2 regions of the Lysinibacillus sp. A1 genome follow, and region 2 is predicted to be linked to the other one. Evidence: riboswitches for the same ligand, from Rfam matches in the RefSeq annotation. Region 2 holds a riboswitch; the other holds the start of a gene.
What was found. Region 2 has a riboswitch for FMN ahead of ribE (riboflavin synthase). Riboswitches for the same ligand answer to the same signal wherever they lie in the genome.
Positions count from the first base shown of each region.

Region 1 (10,305 bases), on a different contig from region 2:
ATTTGACCGTGAACAACTACTAAAAGAGGTTTGGCATTACGATTTCTTTGGTGATTTACGTACAGTTGACACACACGTAAAACGTTTACGTGAAAAGCTCAACCGTGTTTCTGAAAACGCTGCTAAAATGATCGTGACGGTTTGGGGCGTTGGTTACAAATTTGAGGTTGTCAATGAATAGAATATGGAATAGTGTTGTCGGGAAGCTATGGGTAACCATATTGCTTCTCGTTTCATTTGTATTATTTGTTTTCACGGTATTAATGCTTGAATTTCTTCAAAACTACCATATGCAGCAAGCAGAAATATCTTTACGTCAAACTGCTGCCACTGTGGCAAGTATAGTGGATGACAATGAAACCGCTGAATCGACTTCGGAATTATTAAAAGATATTTTACCTAAAGGCACCAATGCACTCATCGCAATCAGCCATGTAGAGGTATCCTTTGCCATGCAAGAAGGACTCAATAAAAAGGAAATTCAAGATACTATTTTGGCAAATAAATCTTTCCGTGAGGTTTTTCAATCAGATGAACCAATTACTAAAGAAATGATGATGCCCTCCTCTACTGATCAAGAGAAAATGGAATCTTACGTTGTGCTTGGTTTCCCATTAAATGTAGAAAATGCTGTACATGGAGCAGTTTTCATCTATCAAAGCCCCGATGCCCTACATAAAACGTCCAAGGAAACGACGAAAATTGTCTTTTTGGCAGCTTTCATAGCATTTGTCTTGACTACATTTTTTGCGTTCTTCTTGTCTTCACGTATTACATCTCCACTAAGAAAAATGCGTGAGCTGGCATTTGAAATTGCAAAAGGGAATTTTGAAGCGAAAATGCCTACGACTCAAAATGATGAAATTGGACAGCTGGCAGTTGCCTTCAATCAAATGGGTCGTCAATTAAAGCATAATTTAGAGGTCATCAATCAAGAGAATGAACAGCTATCCAATATTTTGACATCTATGACAGATGCAGTGATCACATTTAATCGCGACCGTACAATATTATTAAGTAATCCACCAGCGGAACGTCTGATGCAAAAATGGTTTGTAAACAAAGGCTCACAAAGTGCGAAGCCAATACCGCCAGAGCTGTATCATATGCTGGATCATGTACTCATGTTTGAGGATAAGCTAGAAGAGGAAATTGAAATGGATGGTAATTACTATACGTTTACAATTAGTCCTCTTTATAGTGGAGAAATCATTCGTGGTGCAGTCGCTGTTATTCGTGATATGACTGAACAACACCGCCTAGAAAAACTTCGATCCGATTTTATTGCGAACGTCTCTCATGAATTGCGGACGCCAATCGCCATGCTACAAGGCTATTCTGAAGCTTTGATGGATGATGATTTTATTCAAGATCAGGAAGAACGTAATGAAATAACAAAAATTATTTATGATGAATCCAAACGAATGGGTCGCCTTGTCACGGATTTATTAGATTTAGCACGCATGGAATCGGGGCATATGACACTCTATAAAGATGAATTACCAATTAATTCTACATTCGAGCGTATTACCCAAAAATTTGCACAGGTTGCAAAAGAAAAGCATATTCGTCTACTATTTGATAGTGAATTTAATGACGATGCACTGATTAATATAGATGAGGATCGGATCGAGCAAGTACTCACAAATTTAGTCGACAATGCACTAAGACATACGGATGAGGGATCTGTCACAGTAAAAGTGGAGCAGGAGCCAACATTCGCTAAAATTTCTGTTCAAGATACAGGACATGGTATTCCTCAAGATGATTTACCTTATGTCTTTGAACGCTTTTATAAAGCAGATAAGGCACGTACTCGATCTAAGGGTGGTACGGGACTTGGCTTAGCCATTGCACGAAATATTATAAAAGCACACTCAGGAAATATTATGGTAGATAGTGTGCTTAAGGAAGGTACTACCTTCACATTTTATTTACCGTTCGATTAATAACGTGGTTTGTTATTAATTGACTGTAACTTCTGCGAATGTAAGACGACAAATAATATAGAACGGGGGTGGAGTGCATTGAATGACTCCGTGTTCCATCGACTATACGATGCCTATCATCAAGACGTGTTCCAGTTTCTAATCTATCTAGTAAAAAACCGTACACTTGCTGAAGATTTAGCGCATGAAGTGTATGTAAGAGTATTGCGCTCATACGATCAATTTGCAGGCAATAGTAGTGAGAAAACATGGCTTTTTGCAATAGCCAAAAATGTTGCGATTGATCATTTTAGAAAGCAAGCAGTGCGTCAGAAGCATTCGCTTGATTTCTTTGACTGGGAAACGGAACAACTCCATTCAAACACACCATCACCGGAGGAAATGCTACAGGCCAGTGATGAATTTATGCAAGTAGAGTCAGCATTAGAAAACTGTACTGGCGATCAAAAAATGGTCATTATTATGCGCTATTTCCAGGATTTATCGATTGCAGAAACGGCGCAAATACTTGATTGGACAGAAGCGAAGGTAAAAACAACCCAGCATCGAGCCATTAAATTTTTAAGGCAACAGCTACAGCCGATCAGAGAACAGGAGGCGAAACGGCAATGACACATAAGCCATTTGATGATGAGCAGCTTGAACATGTACTGAACAATGCCCCTAAGCTTTCTGACCACCGTTCGAAAGAAGATATATTAAATCGGTTAATGGCAGATGCTCGCTTGCAAGATAATATACACCTTCAAGAAACTATGCAAGAACCTATAGAAGATGAACCATCTCAACAGGAAGATGCTACCATTAAAAAGCCTACGACGAGATCAAAAGTACGTAATATGCAGATTTATATGAGTGTAGCCGCAGTCTTTGTGCTAACAATACTAGTTGGCACAATATTGAAGAACAATCAAGGTGAGCAAAAAGATCAAGCGAGTATGCCTGAAACGGCTCAGTTTTCGACGATGCAAGAGGATTCAGCAGCAAAGGAAGCGGCCACGCAGGATGAAATGCTGGATTCCAAAAGTATTGTTGCGGAACATGAGCGCATTTTATCTTTACGTACATCTGTCTATGAGGAGGATGTAAAAGATGCTGTCGTATTTCGTATTGGTTTGGCAGGGCGTGATGCGGAAAGTGTTCCTATGACGTATGTGATTCCAAATGAACGTGTGGCTACTGATTTTGGAGAAGAGAAGCCTTCTACCTTACGGATATATGAAAAGTATGCTCCTCAAATTGACGAGGAGGCTAAAGGGTTTACAGAGTATCATCCTTATAAAGGTGAGCTGAAGGAAAAGGATGATAAGCTTATCCATGTCTTGCCAAAGGGGAATGACTATGATGTTGCCTCTGCTGCAGTAAATGAATATAAAGGCACAATGGAAGACACATTCTCAGACTCTGAATACACCGAAGTGGAAATCCAAAATGAAGATGGAACCCCGTATGAGTTTTCTCAAGAAGGTGAGCCAAGTCAAGGAATGTCCTTAACGAATGCAAAGCACTATAATTATTACTTGTACCATGATTCCAATGGTGCAGAATATTTATCACCAGATTTCCGTCAATCTTTTGAGACAGTCACAGAGGCACTTACACTGATGAAAAATAAAAATGATGATGTCTATACATCGGTAGTGCCTGAAAATGTAACATACACAGTCACTGAACAAGCGGAAGGTGTAGTTGTGACTTTTGATATTCCGCTTGATTTAACATCTATGGAACCAATACGAGCTACTCAATTAATTGAGGCCATGATGTTAACAGCTGCTAGCTTTAATCAACAGCTCCTTTTAGATAATGTTGTGCAAGAAAGCTGGGAAGGCTTTGATTTAAAGGGTTATTTACCAAAGCCAGTGGGACCGAATAAACAGTTTTTACCATAGTCGAAGGAAGAAAAAACAAGAGAGGCATTCCTGCATGGCGGGAGTGCCTTTTCTATTTATAAAACATAGCAATTTAATCGGATTTTTTTGAGCAGAACTATTTACTTTTACTTCGTAATTCATTATAGTAAAGCTGTAGAATAAAATAATATGATTCATCTTCGGGGCAGGGTGAAAATCCCGACCGGCGGTAATAGAGTCATAAATCGCTAATGAATATATTCATTAGCTCGCTTGATTTATGTTAAACTCTTCAGCCCGCGACCTGTGCGAATTTTCGCATGGCTGACTTGGTGAAATTCCAAGGCCGACAGTTAAAGTCTGGATGGGAGAAGATGGAGGTACGATCGTCATTCATTGTCATGAAATGAACTATGACCGAGCGCTTTTTTTGTATGGTTTATTAAACAGTGCTCAAAAATTAGTTGATGAGGACGCTTATTCGTTATGCCTTTCTCCCTTATGCTTTATTAAACGCATAAGGGTTTTTTCATGAAACAATTGAAAGATCGTCACCTTTCTTCTTGCGAGATTGAATCAGCAAAGAGGAGAGAGTTTTCTATGAAGAAAAATGTCAAACTTCAATCGTTTATTACGATTGGCATGCTGAGCAGTATTTCATTTTTATTAATGCTTTTTAATTTCCCGATTCCGCCATTCCCAGCATTTTTGGAAGTGGACTTCAGTGATATGCCTGCCTTACTTGCGGCAATCACAATGGGACCTGTAGCTGGTATTTTAGTAGAATTGTTTAAAAATGTGTTGGATTGGATTTTCTCAGGCACTCCAACAGGCGTTCCTGTAGGGCATATGGCTAATTTTGTAACAGGTATTTTATTCATCTTGCCAGTAAGCTTTATTTTTAATCGCTTTAAAACAATCGCTGGCCTTGTTGGAGGTTTAGCAATGGGAACAATTGTGATGGCAGTAGGAATGAGTGTTTTAAACTATGCTGTATTTTTACCAATGTACACTTACTTCTTAGGAATGGAGCCTGTTGTAGGTGATTCACTTTATAAAATGATTATCGCTGGTATTTTACCATTTAATATTGTCAAAGGGATTTTATTAACGGGTATTATGGCGTTATTATTTACGACAATGCGTAAATGGATTGACCGCCAGCGTTCTATGTATATAACAAAATAAAATGTACTAAGCCTCGAGGGATGAACTCGAGGTTTTTTTATGGCGGAATATAGAAAGAAAAATAGAAAAAGGTAACGGGTTGTCAAAATATAACTAGTTCTTTTTTAGTAATACCTAGTCGAAAGCTATATTTTCATGTAAAATTAGAGAAGAGTTTAGAAAGTTAGAGGAGTTTGAAGAGATGAGTGGAAAAAAAGGACAGTGGTCTAGTAAGTTAGGATTTATTTTAGCATCAGCAGGTGCTGCAATTGGACTAGGAGCGATTTGGAAGCTCCCGTATGTAACCGGACAAAGTGGAGGAGGCGCGTTTTTCTTAATCTTTGTATTGTTTACATTATTAATTGGGCTCCCGATGCTATTATCTGAATATATTTTAGGACGAGGTACACAGTCAGAGGCAATCACTGCCTATAAAAAAATTGCTCCTATGAAAAAGGGATGGGCATGGATTGGCCGCATGGGTGTTCTCGGATGTTTTTTATTACTAACATTTTATAGCGTTGTCGGTGGCTGGATTTTTATTTATAGTGGGCTAGGCGTAGCGGGTGCTGTCATTGATCCGGCTATTGATCCTGGAGAACTATTTGGAAAAATAATTGAGACACCTTGGATTACAATTGTAGGTTTGGCTTTGTTTACATTAGCAAACGTACTTGTTATTTCATTAGGTGTCCAAAATGGTATTGAAAAGGCGAATAAATGGATGATGCCATTGCTCTTTATTATGTTCATTGTCCTAGTGATTCGTGCTGTCACATTAGATGGCGCCATGGAAGGGGTAAAATTCTTTTTATGGCCTGATTTCTCAAATATTACCGGAAAAGCCTTATTAGAAGCTTTAGGGCAATCCTTCTTTGGGTTAGCCGTTGGATTTTCTTGTCTTGTTACATATAGTTCCTACCTCAAAAAAGATGTGAGTCTACCGAATTCAGCAGGCTCCGTCGTTATGCTAACGGTACTTGTTTCATTTTTAGCTGGACTAGCTATTTTCCCGGTCGTTTTTGCTTTTGATTTAGAGCCGGCAGCTGGGCCGGGCTTGTTATTTATGGTGCTACCGACAGCATTTAGCCAAATGCCATTTGGGGAAGTATTTTTAGCGATGTTTTTATTATTATTCTTATTTGCCACATTAACGTCCTCGTTTAGTTTATACGAAATTATTGTTGCGGCATTTATGGAAAATAGTCAGAAGTCTCGTCTGGTATGGACTTCATGTCTTGGTGTAGTTGTCTTTCTTGCGGCCATCCCAGCATCTCTTTCCTCTAGCCTGCTAGCGAATGTATCGGTTTTTGGAAAGAATATTTTTGATGCAACTGACTTTTTAGTATCAAACTTAATGCTGCCATTGGGGAACTTGTCCATTGCAATTTTTATTGCATATGTAGTAGATAAAGAATTTGTGAAAAGAGAACTGCTAATGGGAAGCCAGATGGGGCAGGGGTATTATTCGATTTACAGGATGTTAATGGTAATCATAGTACCAGCTGTCATTCTCGTAGTGTTCGTTAATATGCTATTACAATTTTAAAAATATATAAGGTGTATCCATTTAGTCAATGGGTACGCCTTTTTTATGTATCGAAAATCAAGATAAATATATTCTAAAAGAAAGATGTTATAAAACCTTACATACATATTGCTAAAAATAAAAAAATGATGTATTTTAAAAGCAGTTATAAAAAAAGTGTGTTAATTAAATTTACATTGGAGTGGTGGAAAATGAAACATTATACAAAAGAAGGTATTATACGCCGAGTAAAGGAAGAAAATGTGAAGTTTATTCGCCTACAATTTACTGATATATTAGGAACGATTAAAAATGTAGAAATACCTGTGAGTCAATTAGAAAAAGCTTTAGACAATAAGGTTATGTTTGATGGCTCTTCGATTGAAGGCTTTGTACGTATAGAGGAATCTGATATGTATTTAAGACCAGATTTTAATACATTTGTCATTTTTCCTTGGACAGCTGAAAAAGGTAAGGTCGCGCGTCTTATATGCGATATTGCAAGGCCAGATGGGTCACCATTTGAAGGAGACCCACGCTCTAATCTAAAGCGCGTTTTAAAGGAAATGGAGGAGTTGGGTTTCACTTCCTTTAACTTGGGCCCAGAGCCAGAATTTTTCCTTTTTAAGCTGGATGAAAAGGGGCATCCGACACTTGAGCTAAATGACAGCGGAGGTTATTTTGACTTAGCTCCGACAGATTTAGGGGAGAATTGTCGTCGGGATATTGTTTTAGAGCTAGAAGGGATGGGCTTTGAAATTGAGGCTTCTCACCATGAAGTAGCACCTGGACAGCATGAAATTGATTTTAAATATGCTAGTGCCATTGAAGCATGCGACAATATTCAAACATTTAAATTAGTCGTAAAAACAATTGCTGCACAGCATGGGCTACATGCAACATTTATGCCGAAGCCACTATTCGGAGTTAACGGCTCTGGTATGCATTTTAATCTTTCGTTATTTGAAGGGGATAAAAATGCATTTTATGATGAACACGCAGAACTTCAATTAAGTGCAACAGCTCGTAGCTTTATGGCAGGAATCATCCAGCATGTACACGGATTTACGGCGATTACGAATCCACTTGTTAATTCTTATAAACGATTAGTCCCAGGCTATGAGGCTCCATGCTATGTTGCGTGGTCTGCTCAAAACCGTTCACCACTTATTCGTATACCAGCAGCTCGAGGATTATCAACTCGTGTTGAATTACGTTCAGTTGATCCAGCGGCGAATCCTTATTTAGCAATGGCTGTGATCTTGGCTTCGGGGCTTGATGGCATACGCAAGGATTTAACGCCTCCAGCAGCGGTAGATCGCAATATTTATAAAATGACAGGTCCAGAGCGTGAATTAAATGGCATTGATAGCTTACCATCTTCATTAGAGCATGCGTTAATTGAATTAGAAATGGATTCAGTTGTACGAGATGCTCTAGGTGATCATATTTATGAAAAGTTTAATGTTGCCAAAGAAATCGAATGGGATAAATACCGCACACGGGTCCATAACTGGGAGCGTGAGGAATATTTAACGATGTACTAAAAAATATTGGAGCTAAAAAGCTCCAATATTTTTATACTGACTTTCATACCCTTTATTAAGGAAAAGGGGTGTGGGTAATGACACAAACGACTCAAGTTGTGACAATTCAAAACAATGATATTGTGCAATTTGAACATGATATTAATCGGGCTTTATTAGATTTAAGTTACTTTTTCATACTTGATATCAAATACAATACCCTCTATATCGGAGAACAAACGGTCATCCATTCTGCCTTAATTATTTATCAACATCCAGAAGAGAACAGCCAGTAATTTTATATGTAAAAGGATGGTCATGTCGAGAAGACGTGACTTTTTTTATGGAAATAAAGATAAGAGAAATGATCGATCTTCTGGGAATGTCAATGCTAGTCGTGCAACATCATCTTTAGATTGCCATGCGATATCATAAATTAATTCGTCAGGATCATGAATAGTCATTTGTCCACCAATGACGACGGTTTCAAAGTAATGGACTTCTACAACTGCATTATTTTTTCTATAAATTTCCTTGATGATAGTAACTGTATAGCCTGTTTCTTCGTATACTTCGCGAATACAGCATGACTGGAAATTTCCAATGCCTCCTTTCCACCTGAAGGTACAGCCCAAGTTTTTTCTTCCTCCTTTGATCCTTGCAAAACCATTAATAAACGATTTTCTGCGTTCATACAAATAGCGGCAGAGCCTTGCCATTTAACCAAATGAATAACCTCCCAACTACCTTGTCAATTCTATTTTTACTTAAAATGGTATTGTTGTAAATCATGTAATAGCTTTTATATGAAATTTATATGCATTCTATATGGTTTTGATATAATATAATTATCAAATTTTTCATGTGGATTGAACAGAGGAGGGGTATTCTTGAAAATACGATTAGGTCTTATAGGTCCTTCAGACTCAATTGAATTTGTTGAATCTGTCCTGAAAAATTGGCCAGAATTTATATGTACATCGATAGAATGTCTAACAGAAGAGCATTTAGAGGAGAAAATAACTCCGCTACTTAAGGAAGAAATGGATATGTGGTTATGTACAGGGCTAATTACATATAACATTGTACAAAGCTGGAGTCAGCTAGAAACACCCATTTTTTATGTTGTTTATAAAGGCTCATCCTTATACAAAACGGTATTAAGAGTACTATATGAACGGAAAATTGAGGTCAATGAAATTAGCTTCGATGCTGGTAATAGTGTTACATGGGAGCAAGCTTTAGTAGAGGCGGGTATCGAGGAAAAACCAAAATTTGTTGAGTCAGACACGATTTCATTAAATGAACTTGTCCAATATCATTTTAAACTGTGGGAAAGTGGTCAAACAAAGGCAGCCATTACAGGTCATCCTATACATCATGAATTACAACGTCTTGGTGTACCAACTTATCGTTTATTTCCATCCTCTATGGCAGTAGAAGCGGTTATCACAAATATGCTACGGACATATGAAATGCTTCGGTATAAGGCTACACAAATTGCTGTTCAAATTATTGAGATTGATCCTTTTTTAGAGATGGCTAAGGATAACTTCTCAACGAATGAGCTATTTAGAATCGAGCTAAAGATGATGGAGCATTTACTGACCTATACAAAAAGTATTCATGGCTCCATTAAGTCCACGAGTTTTGGGCGGTATATCATATTTACGACTAGAGGATTAATGGAAGACATTACGAGGAATTTTAGCCAAATGCCTGATATGGAAGATTTCACATTGCTGGATCAAGAGGCGATGACTTGTGGAATTGGCATTGGACAAACGGTTTATGATGCAGAGATAAATGCGGGTAATGCCCTCCTTCGTGCCAAGGAATGTGGAAAGGGTTCATGGATGGTTTGTTTTGATAATAAAAAAATAGCTGGACCATTAGGCAAGCCGGAGCAGCTTACCTATTCCTATACGTCAGAACAATTAGAAACACTTAGTCAAGAAACTACACTTAGTGTCATGACCTTAAATAAACTGAAGTCCTCGTTGAAAAAATTAGCCAGTGATGAACTGAATGCCAATGAACTCGCTACTTATATGCAAATTCCTGCAAGAAGTGCCCGTAGAATATTAACGACACTTGAGGAAAAGGGGTTCGCTGAAGTAGTTGCTGAGGAAAAACCTCATACAAGAGGACGTCCACGCAAAGTTTATAAAATTTTTCCATTGTAAAAGAGAGTCCTTGTAACAGGGACCCTCTTTATTTTTAAGAACGAATTTTGTATTGCTTGACATCTGATGGAAGAGGGCTTGTATACACCTCGCCAG
Region 1 is NZ_JSZM01000012.1:623,208-633,512, forward strand. It holds gene PI85_RS12535 (response regulator transcription factor) at 1-181, shown strand, start outside; gene PI85_RS12540 (ATP-binding protein) at 174-1,949, shown strand; gene sigX (RNA polymerase sigma factor SigX) at 2,028-2,561, shown strand; gene PI85_RS12550 (hypothetical protein) at 2,558-3,841, shown strand; FMN riboswitch at 3,995-4,182, shown strand; gene PI85_RS12555 (ECF transporter S component) at 4,403-4,990, shown strand; gene PI85_RS12560 (sodium-dependent transporter) at 5,172-6,518, shown strand; gene glnA (type I glutamate--ammonia ligase) at 6,710-8,044, shown strand; gene PI85_RS12570 (hypothetical protein) at 8,122-8,319, shown strand; partial or broken gene PI85_RS12575 (NUDIX hydrolase) at 8,340-8,717, opposite strand; gene PI85_RS12580 (transcriptional regulator) at 8,914-10,209, shown strand; gene PI85_RS12585 (M20 family metallopeptidase) at 10,244-10,305, opposite strand, start outside.
Region 1: it holds a riboswitch for FMN, as region 2 does, so the genes downstream of both, PI85_RS12555 (ECF transporter S component) here and ribE (riboflavin synthase) in region 2, are expected to answer to the same signal.

Region 2 (10,305 bases):
CATTATTTGTTTATACATTGCAGGTGGATAATCCAAAGGTATCAAAAGCAATGGTGATGGGTCTGCCAAGTGAACTAAAAAAAGGATTTGAAATAGGTGAGGTTTGTACTGTTCCAGCTAAACAAGTAGAAAAAGCCTATCATGGTGAAACCTATGTCACAGAAGTAATCCATGATTCAGTCCATGGTTCTTATTTATCTGTTGGTGCGCCAATTAAAGATGATACAGGCCAAATAATCGGTTACCTGGGCATTGATATAAGTGCAGATACATTGAATGGTATTAAAGGCAAAGTGATTGAAGATAACCTATTTATTTTTATTTTCAACGGTGTATTTATTTTAATTGTTGCTGGTTCTTTTTTATTTTTACAAAGATGGTACCAAAAAGAGGTAGCGAAGGAAGTAGGCGCCACAGAAGACACTTACCAAGCAGAGATCAAAACGTTGATTACTTCGGTGTCATCGTTACGTCATGATTTCACGAACCATATCCAAGTTTTACATGGCCTTTTACAATTAGAAAAAACCGATCAAGCAAAGCAATATTTAGCATCACTGTCTAAAGAAGTACAAGCGATTAAATCATTAAAATTAAATATTGACCATCCAGGTTTATCCATATTATTACAAACGAAAAAGCTAACAGCACAGAATCATAATATTGATATGGATTTCACCATCTCTCAGGGCGATTTTAATAAAATTAAAACGACCGATTTAATCAAGATTCTATCGAACTTAATTGACAATGCGATTGATGCTGCGAATGAATTGCCTGAGGGGCAACGTAAAATTATGATTTGTTGTCAAGCTGATGAAGGACAATATGAATTTAAAATTACGAATACAGGACCGAATATTGTAGACGCAAACCAAATCTTTAAACAAGGATTCTCTACGAAGAAGCATGAAAATGGGAAAATTCGAGGACAAGGACTATTTATTGTGAAAGAAATCGTCCATAAATATCATGGAGATATTTCGATTGAATCATCGAAACATCTTGAAACGACTGCCATCGTCCATATTCCCTTCAAATAGCTACAAAATGTAGAGAGCTTTAGACAAAAACCATTGAGAAGATAATGACTCTCAATGGTTTTTGTTATTCTTTCTCTTTCATATGCGGAGAAATAGACGTTCAGCACTACAGAGTTCTTAAAAGTGGATTGGAACTAGCTCATCACCCCGTAGTGGCATTAATTATAAAAAAAGACTATAGGCAAACTCCAATTTTTTGAGCTTGTCTATAGTCTGATGTCAGGTAACGCTCATACACCCTTATCTTTTTTTGATTTATTATTTGCCGTTCGTGTCTGGTCCTGTGGTTTTAGGAAGGACGGTCTTAGACTATAACCTTTCGGTGATAAACGCAGTAAGGATTTTCCAATATTACCCTGTTCAAAATCTGCACTAAAATTAATATAGGGCACACCGAGTACACGCATATTTGCTGCATAGATAATAATGAAAAAGACCGAAATAAAAAATCCAAAAAGACCGAAAAAGGCTGAAAATAAAATGATAATTAATCGAAAAATACTCATTGCTGTTACAAAGGCTTGATTGACCAATGTAAATGCAGCAATGCTTGAAATCGCAATGATTACAATCATCGAAGGGCTTGTCACGCCAGCCTTAATGGCAGCATCTCCAATTATTAACCCTCCAACAACACTGATCGAGCCACTGATGGCACTTGGCAAGCGTAAGTTGGCCTCACGGAACATTTCAAACATAAATAGCATCATCATGATTTCAAGTATCGTCGGGAACGGTAATCCCGTTCTTGATTCAACCACTGTCGCAAGTAAAAGATAGGGGAGCTGCTCTTGATGATAGGTTGTTACGGCTAGCCAAAAACCAGGAAGTAACATACTGATCAGTATCCCAAATATTCGGAGCACCCGTTCCATTGAACTGACAATGATTGGATATTCATTGTCCTCAGATGTTTTAAAGAGCAGCATAATATTGGCAGGAATAATCATGGCATAGGAAACGCCATCGATCATTATTAGTATTCTCCCTCTCATTAATGCTTGAAGAGCAAAATCGGGTCTTCCCGTATAATCATGTCTAGGGAGAACTTTAGCCGTCTGTTCAATTGCCTCCATCAGTAAATCACCATTGACGACAATATCTGTATCAATTTTTTGTAATTGTAATCGGATTTGTTCTAACATATTTAAATTCACAATGTCTTCCATATATAGTACGGCTACCGTTGTTTTAGAGCGTTGACCGATTTCTAATGTTTCTACACTAAATGAATTCGTAGGTAAACGTTTTCGTAATAAAGCTATATTAATAAATACATCTTCAATAAAATCATCTCTTGGTCCTTTTACAACTAACTCAAGCGTTGTTTCCCCCGGCTCACGATTAGGTCTATTTGAAATATCACTGGAATAAATCAAATGATCTTCCTCAAAATATAATAAGACATGGCCTTTGTAGACTCTTGTAATCATATCTTCTTTCTTAGTGACCTTTTGTAAATAGGGCACATGAAGATGCTGTTCGATAAGCTCCTCTAACGTTTCATCAGAACCACAGTTAAATAAGGATTGAACACGTTCGACCACAACCGTTTGAAGGAGTTCTTCGTCTATCATAGCATCACAGGTTATCATATGGACTGTATGTTGCTGAAATTTATACTGTTGGAATATTATATCAGCAGAGCGTTGAAATAGTGATTTCAACATTTTCAAATTCATCATTTGTTCCATTGAAATACTTCTCATCTCCTACTGAGCCTGCTCGAATTTAGTACATTTATGAAAACTACGACATGTAATAAATATACTTAGGCATATTTTTCCCATGGACATAAAAATTATTCAAGAAACAAATACTGTGATAACCTATTTAGGATGCTCTTAACCAATCATTTTTTGTAGATTAGCCATCTCAATTGCCGATATCGCGGAATCATAGCCTTTATTACCTGATTTTGTTCCCGCACGCTCAATCGCCTGTTCAATATTTTCTGTTGTAACAATACCGAAAATAACTGGTACATTGGTCGTTAAGGATACATTCGCAATACCTTTTGCCGACTCATTACACACATAGTCATAATGTGTTGTAGAACCACGAATAACAGTCCCTAAACCAATAATGGCATCATATTTCTTTGTCTCTGCTAATTGTTTCGCAATAAAAGGCACTTCAAAAGCTCCTGGCACCCATGCAACATCAATGGATGCTTCATCTACACCGTGTCTTTTTAATCCATCCATTGCACCATCTAATAATTTGCTTGTAATAAACTCATTGAATCGACCTACGACTACCGCAATTTTTAAATCCGTCCCAATTAATTGTGCTTCAAATGTTTGACCCATTTTTTTATATCTCCCTCGTTATTAGTTTGTTGTAAATGATTGACTACGATAAGCGGCTAACTCCTCAATGGAAATCATTTTTAATCCATGATGTGCTGCATACTTTGTCAACTCATCAAAGCGCATCATGTGACCATCATCTCCCATAATTTCACAAATCACTCCAGCAGGAATACTGTCACAAAGCTTGGCTAAATCAATGCTCGCCTCCGTATGGCCCCTTCGCTCTAAGACACCATTATCCTTTGCGATTAGTGGAAAAATGTGTCCTGGCCGACGAAAATCAGTTTTTTTTGCCTGAGACCCCAACATTTTTTGTATAGTGAATGCACGCTCAAAGGCACTAATTCCCGTTGTTGTGTCCATATGATCGATACTTACGGTAAAGGCTGTTTGATGGTTATCCGTATTATGCTGAACCATTGGGTGCAGATCTAACTGATGTGCTAGCTCCTGCGAAATCGGCGTACAAATTAGCCCTTTGCCATAAGTCGCCATAAAGTTGATCGTTTCCGGAGTAATAAATTCAGCAAGCGCTAGAAGATCCCCCTCATTTTCCCGATCCTCATCATCCACTACGACGATTACTTTCCCTTGCTTTAAATCCTCTATGGCATCTTCAATTGCATGTAGCACTATTTTTCATCTCCTCATTATGTGATTTTAAAAACCATGTCGTGCTAAATAATCTCTAGTAATCATTGACTTGCCTTGCCCATTTTTCATTTCGTTTAAAATATATTTACCGACTAAATCTGTTTCAACATTGACGAAAGCGCCCACTTTTTTCATACCTAAAATCGTTTCCTTGTAAGTATGAGGAATCAGTGAAATCGTGACCTGATTCGTTTCAACATGAAAAATTGTTAAGCTTGTGCCATCAATCGTTATGGAGCCCTTCGGAATACAGAAATTTGTTAGTTCCTCAGACAATTCGATATCAATATAAACCGCGTTGGCCATCGGACGTTTTCGTAAAATCTTCCCAACACCATCGACATGACCAGCAACAAAATGGCCCCCAAATCGCCCATTAGCAGACATCGCACGCTCCAAATTAACCGGATCCCCTATTGTTAGCTGATGTAAATTTGTAGCTTTGACGGTTTCAGGCATAACATCCATCGTAAGCTCTTGATCCGTAAAATGAGTCACCGTTAAACAAACACCATTGACCGCTATACTATCCCCTAATCCCACATCTTCAGCAATTTTAGATGATTGAACCGTAATTTTCATACTGTTCTTATCGCTTTGCAAGGCTTTAATAGTGCCAATATCCTCCACAATACCTGTAAACATTTATTTCACCTGCTTTCACACTGATCTTTCATAGCTTCTATCTGTGGTTTTTGAGTTTTTATCCGTCACTCTTACGTTTCTATCCGTCTCCCTTCTTAAAACTCATATAAAAAGAAAAACCCCTTTGACAAAGGGGTTTTGGGAGTATAAGACATCAATAAATAAGCCTATTTGGATATACATTTTTTCCATAGACTAGTATCTTATTTGTTCTTCTCCCATCCAGACTATCACTGTCGGTTTTGGATTTGCACCAAATCAGCTTGCGCTCACGGACTTTGAATTGCTTCATCACCGCCGATTGGGAATTTCACCCTACCCCGAAGAACATCTTCTATTCAATTGATTGGCTAAATAAAAAAACTCCCCAACATATTTGCGGGAAGTAGTGTCATAAATGCATAGTTAAATAGACCTTCTAAATTACATTGAATTTAAAAAGCTCGCACTTATACCCTTCTCCCATCCAGACTGTTACTGTCGGTTTTGGATTTGCACCAAATCAGCTTGCGCTCACGGACTTTGAATTGCTTCATCACCGCCGATTGGGAATTTCACCCTACCCCGAAGGATCATTTTATTTAGCTAGTTCTTACGATAACACTATTTAATTATATTATCTATACTTCTGTTTGTAATTTTTTTAAAAAGGGGCCACCTCTTGCTATAGAGGTGGCCCCTAAATCCTTTAATGGCTTATTTTTTGAACATAATCATCATAATTTCCCGAAAAGGCCGTCATCCCAGTTGGTGATAATTCAAGCAATTTATTGGCTAGCTTATTAAGAAAATAACGATCATGAGAAATGTATAATAAGGTGCCATCAAACTGCAATAGCGCCTCCTCCAATACTTCCTTACTAAATAAATCAAGATGATTGGTCGGCTCGTCCATTATAAGTACATTGGCTTTTTGCAAAATAAGCTTTGCTAACGCTACACGTGCTTTTTCCCCACCGCTAAGGGAGTCTATCTTTTTAAATACATCCTCTTTCGTAAATAAAAAATTACCGAGTACTGATCGTATTTTTGCCTCTTCCATTGAAGGGAAAGTACTCCAAACCTCTTGTAATACCATATTATTAGGATGTAATGTCTCTTGCTCTTGATCATAATAGCCGATTGTCACACCATTTCCCCATGTGATAACGCCACGGTCCGGAGACAATTCATGTAATAACGCCTTCAAAAGCGTTGATTTCCCCACACCATTTGGACCTACTAATGCGACCCGATCGCCTCTATCCAATGAAAACTCAATATCTTGCAATAATATTTTTTTGCTATCTTCTAGCTGATAGGAGAGCACTACATCTTTTACCTTCAACACTTCTTTATGAGATCTCTTATCTGTAGCAAATGTCATTTGTGCGTGTTTTAGATCCTTCTGAGGCTTTTCAAGACGATCTATTCGTTCAAGCTGCTTCCTTTTGTTCTTAGCGCTTTTCGAGGAAGTAGCCATCGTAATATTCCGCTCAATATAATCCTCCATTTTGGCGATTTGCTGCTGTTGCATCGTATATTTTTTTTCCATTAATTCGCGATTTTTCGCCTTGCTTTCCACATACTTAGAATAGTTACCGCTGTATGTTGTTCCATGGGTGCGTTCAATCTCATAAATTTTATTGACAAGGGCATCTAAAAAGTAACGATCGTGCGAAATAACAATAATAGCTCCCTGATAGCCACGTAAATAGCTTTCAAGCCAATTTAAAGTCGCAAAATCCAAATGGTTAGTTGGTTCATCTAACAGCAACAAGTCCGGCTGCTCTAGTAAAATTTTAGCAAGTGCCAGCCTAGTTTTCTGTCCACCACTTAATGATTCGATAAGTGTGTTTGTTGGGATGCTACCAAAGCCCATACCATTTAACATACTATTTATTTTTGCCTCAACATCATAGCCACCTTGCTGTGAAAACCAATCTGACTTGCTGGCATATTTCGTCATTACTTGTTCTAGCTTTTCATGGTCATTTATGCAGGAAGGCTCACCCATCTGCATTTCCAGCTCTCGGAGTTCCTTTTCAGCCTCTTGAAGCTCAGTAAATGCCCCAAGCATTTCAGTCCAAATCGTATGGTCTGGCTGCAACCCACTATCTTGTCGTAAATAGCCTAGTTTCATTCTCTTCCCTATAAAAATATCGCCTTCATCATAGGGAAGATCCCCTGTAATGATCTTTAGTAGCGTTGATTTCCCTGCCCCATTTACACCTATTAGTCCAATCCGATCGCCATGTTCTATTTTCATGGTTATCTTTGAAAGAATTGGTTCTCCCAAGTAGCTCTTACTAATTCCATTTAATTGAAGTATCATTTTTTCAATCTCCTTATTTATTTTATCCATTACTACTGAGCGAATTGCTCAAGAAATAAATGGACATATAAGGTTACACATCACTCTTCACTCCTTTCAAACACAAAAAAGGCGCCGTCATAAAACGGCACCTTACAAACATCCCTATGAGAAAAAGGGCATGTTAAATTTTATAATTAAACAAAAAAAGCGCCGTTACGAACCGGCGCCTAGCAATCTATACATCCCATTTAATTGGATGTCAATCAGTAAGAAATAAAGAAGGCAAAAAGCAACCGGAACCTGCATCGATATGAAATTTGCTTAAAAAAGGGCACACTTCTCCCTTAGCCAGCAAATCCCCACAAAGATTGTAAGATTTTACCTCTACTTCAGTTAAACCTTTCGCACAAACAGTTTCCATTACTTCGCCCTCCCTTCGTATTTATAGTATTAAATAATCTAACATATTTTTTCTAGAATACAAATGTCCTCCCGCTTTTTTTAGCATAAATGCCTTGGAATCTATCATTCCTATCGTTAAACTTGAGAATATATTGGAACTTACAATTCTTAAAATCGTTCCTGTACAAGTGACTATTCAGTCCACTAATTTGGAGGTCATTCCATTGCACTATTTAAAAAACATAACCTATAAACAACGTATTTTCTATGCCTTGTTATTACTTGGCTGTGCACTATCTATTTTTTTCGTTCATCATAATGAACAATTTTATGATAGACCTATTGCTGAAATTCTGAAAGTCAAAGTGACAGATTCTGAGCCAATAACAGATATGTATGAGAATGAAGATATGTTGTATACACAGCAAATTAAAGCCGTACTTAAAAATGGGCAGCACAAAGGACAAACGATTAATTTAACGAATGACTATTCTTCATCTGGTGCCTTTGATCAAGAATACCATGTCGGCAATGAAATCTTTGTCGCCATAGACGCACATTCAACACAATCAGAGTTAACGGGCACCATTCTCGATTTGAAACGAGATCAAACAATTATGATGATCGCTTGGATTTTTATCCTTGTGCTACTCTTCATTGGTAAGAGACAAGGTTTATTTGCCATTATTAGCTTAGTCGTAAATGCCTGCATTTTAACATTTGCATTAGACCTTTACGTAAAGCATGGCATCCTCAATTTATTATTTATAAGTGGGGTTTGTGTCCTATTATTTACCGTTATTTCCTTGTTACTGATTAGTGGTTTGAATACGAAAACATATGCAGCCATTATCTCTACACTTCTAGGGACAATGATAGCCCTCATAATTAGCACAGCTGTGATGTGGCTGACGGGGGAAAATGGTCTACGCTATGAGGAAATGCAATTTTTAACACGTCCCTACCGAACCGTCTTTATGGCTGGTTTATTTATTGGTTCACTTGGAGCTGTTATGGATGTTGCCATTACGATGTCCTCTTCTATTTTCGCCCTATACGAACAGGATTCTCGTATTTCTTTACAAGCTTTAAAAGCATCCGGTCATGAAATTGGAAAAGACATTATGGGCACCATTACAAGCATTTTATTTTTCGCGTATATTTGTGGCTCCATACCAATGGTCATACTCTATTTGAAAAATTCTTCAACATTAGGACTGACACTATCTTTGAATCTTTCATTAGAGCTAGCTCGTGCACTTGCAGGAGGCATTGGAGTCGTCCTCACCATACCGATTAGTCAATATACCGTTATTTTTTTCATTAATCGAAAGAGGGTGAAAGCATGAATGTCATCGTTGTATTGGCAGGCATTTTATGTTTCTTAATGGTGGTAGTCGGAGGAAAGCAAGGCTTACGCTCATTTCTATCTTTATTTTTAAATTTCGGCGTACTTTTTGTGACTATTTTCCTTATGACAAACCCTAAAAACAGCCCTATTGTCCTGACGTTTATTGCGTGCACTGTTATCAGTTGCATTAGTTTGTTTTATATTAATAAAACGAATAGTAAAACCATTACAGCGTTTATTTCTACAATGGTGACGATCGTTGTTTTATTACTTTTTATTACGTTAGTAACGAAAAAAACGATGATTCAAGGCTTTGGCGAAGAATCAACGGAGGAAATAAGTATTTTTTCTCTCTATATTGGTGTGAATTTCGTGCAGATAGGGGCATCGGTCATTATTATGAGTACGATTGGCGCCATAATGGATGTTGCCATTTCCATCGCGACTTCGATGCATGAAATTTTTTATCGTAATCCTTCTATTAGTAGAAAGTCACTGTTTACCTCTGGATTAAGTATTGGAAGAGACATTTTAGGAACCGATACAAATACTTTATTTTTTGCTTTCTTTGGTGGCTATTTAAGTTTATTAATATGGTTTAAGGATCTTTCTTATTCGATTGGTGAAATTGTCAATTCCAAAGTCTTTAGCGCAGAAATGATGACGATTTTTTGCGCTGGCATCGGCATTGCCCTCATTATTCCTATCGCTTCCTCCATCAATGCTTATTATTTAGTCAAAACACGAGAAAAAGTAGAATAACACTCGCATAGATTCCAGACCTATTACCTTAGCGTGATAGGTCTGGAAATACGTATCGCTCCCCTATTAATTTCGGTCCAATTACTATCATTATTTCATAGCTTTCAGCCAAACATATCATCCTTCGCTAGTATAAATGATACAAACTGTGTTACTCCTTTAGTATCAGAGATATAGCTAAACATTCCAAATATCCATTGATTTTTGTGACACCTTCTTTTGTTACATGATTTCCGTTGCAAACGCCGCATTTTCTGATAATATTTACCATATGATGTTTACAGACCTTTTATTTTGATTGTTGTTCCATGTTTCATGACCCAATCAATTGCCCATTACATGTAACATTTTTAAGCATAAAACGTCAATACAACTAGATGATAAAGGAGAAAGTTTGCCATGAAGCATATAATTTTTGATTTTGATGGAACGCTGGCAGATTCGACCGCCGTGTTTGCATCAGCATGGAATACGTTAGCACAAAAATATAAATTTAAAGGAATTGAATTGAAGGAAATTGATACATTAAAAAAATTATCGATTTCAGAACGTAGTAAATTATTTGACTTCCCCATGTATAAATTACCTATGATTTTACCACAATTTTACAAATTGTATCGCCAATCTTTAAACGATGTTCATCTTTTTGAAGGGATGAAGGAAGTTTTGCTCGAAATTGATAAAAGAGGGTATAAGATTATAATTATATCTTCCAATTCGAAGGAAAATATTTTAGAGTTTCTCAAAATGAATGGCATTCACTGTGTTGCAGATGTCCTTTGCTCCAATCGTATTTTTGGCAAGGATAAAGTCATGAAGAAGTTTTTAAAGGAATCG
Region 2 is NZ_JSZM01000009.1:81,651-91,955, reverse strand. It holds gene PI85_RS06760 (GHKL domain-containing protein) at 1-1,043, shown strand, start outside; gene PI85_RS06755 (spore germination protein) at 1,274-2,737, opposite strand; gene ribE (6,7-dimethyl-8-ribityllumazine synthase) at 2,888-3,355, opposite strand; partial or broken gene ribB (3,4-dihydroxy-2-butanone-4-phosphate synthase) at 3,401-3,991, opposite strand; gene ribE (riboflavin synthase) at 4,019-4,657, opposite strand; FMN riboswitch at 4,864-4,989, opposite strand; FMN riboswitch at 5,108-5,233, opposite strand; gene PI85_RS06735 (ABC-F family ATP-binding cassette domain-containing protein) at 5,346-6,971, opposite strand; gene PI85_RS24615 (hypothetical protein) at 7,213-7,374, opposite strand; gene PI85_RS06730 (YibE/F family protein) at 7,580-8,704, shown strand; gene PI85_RS06725 (YibE/F family protein) at 8,701-9,468, shown strand; gene PI85_RS06720 (HAD-IA family hydrolase) at 9,868-10,305, shown strand, end outside.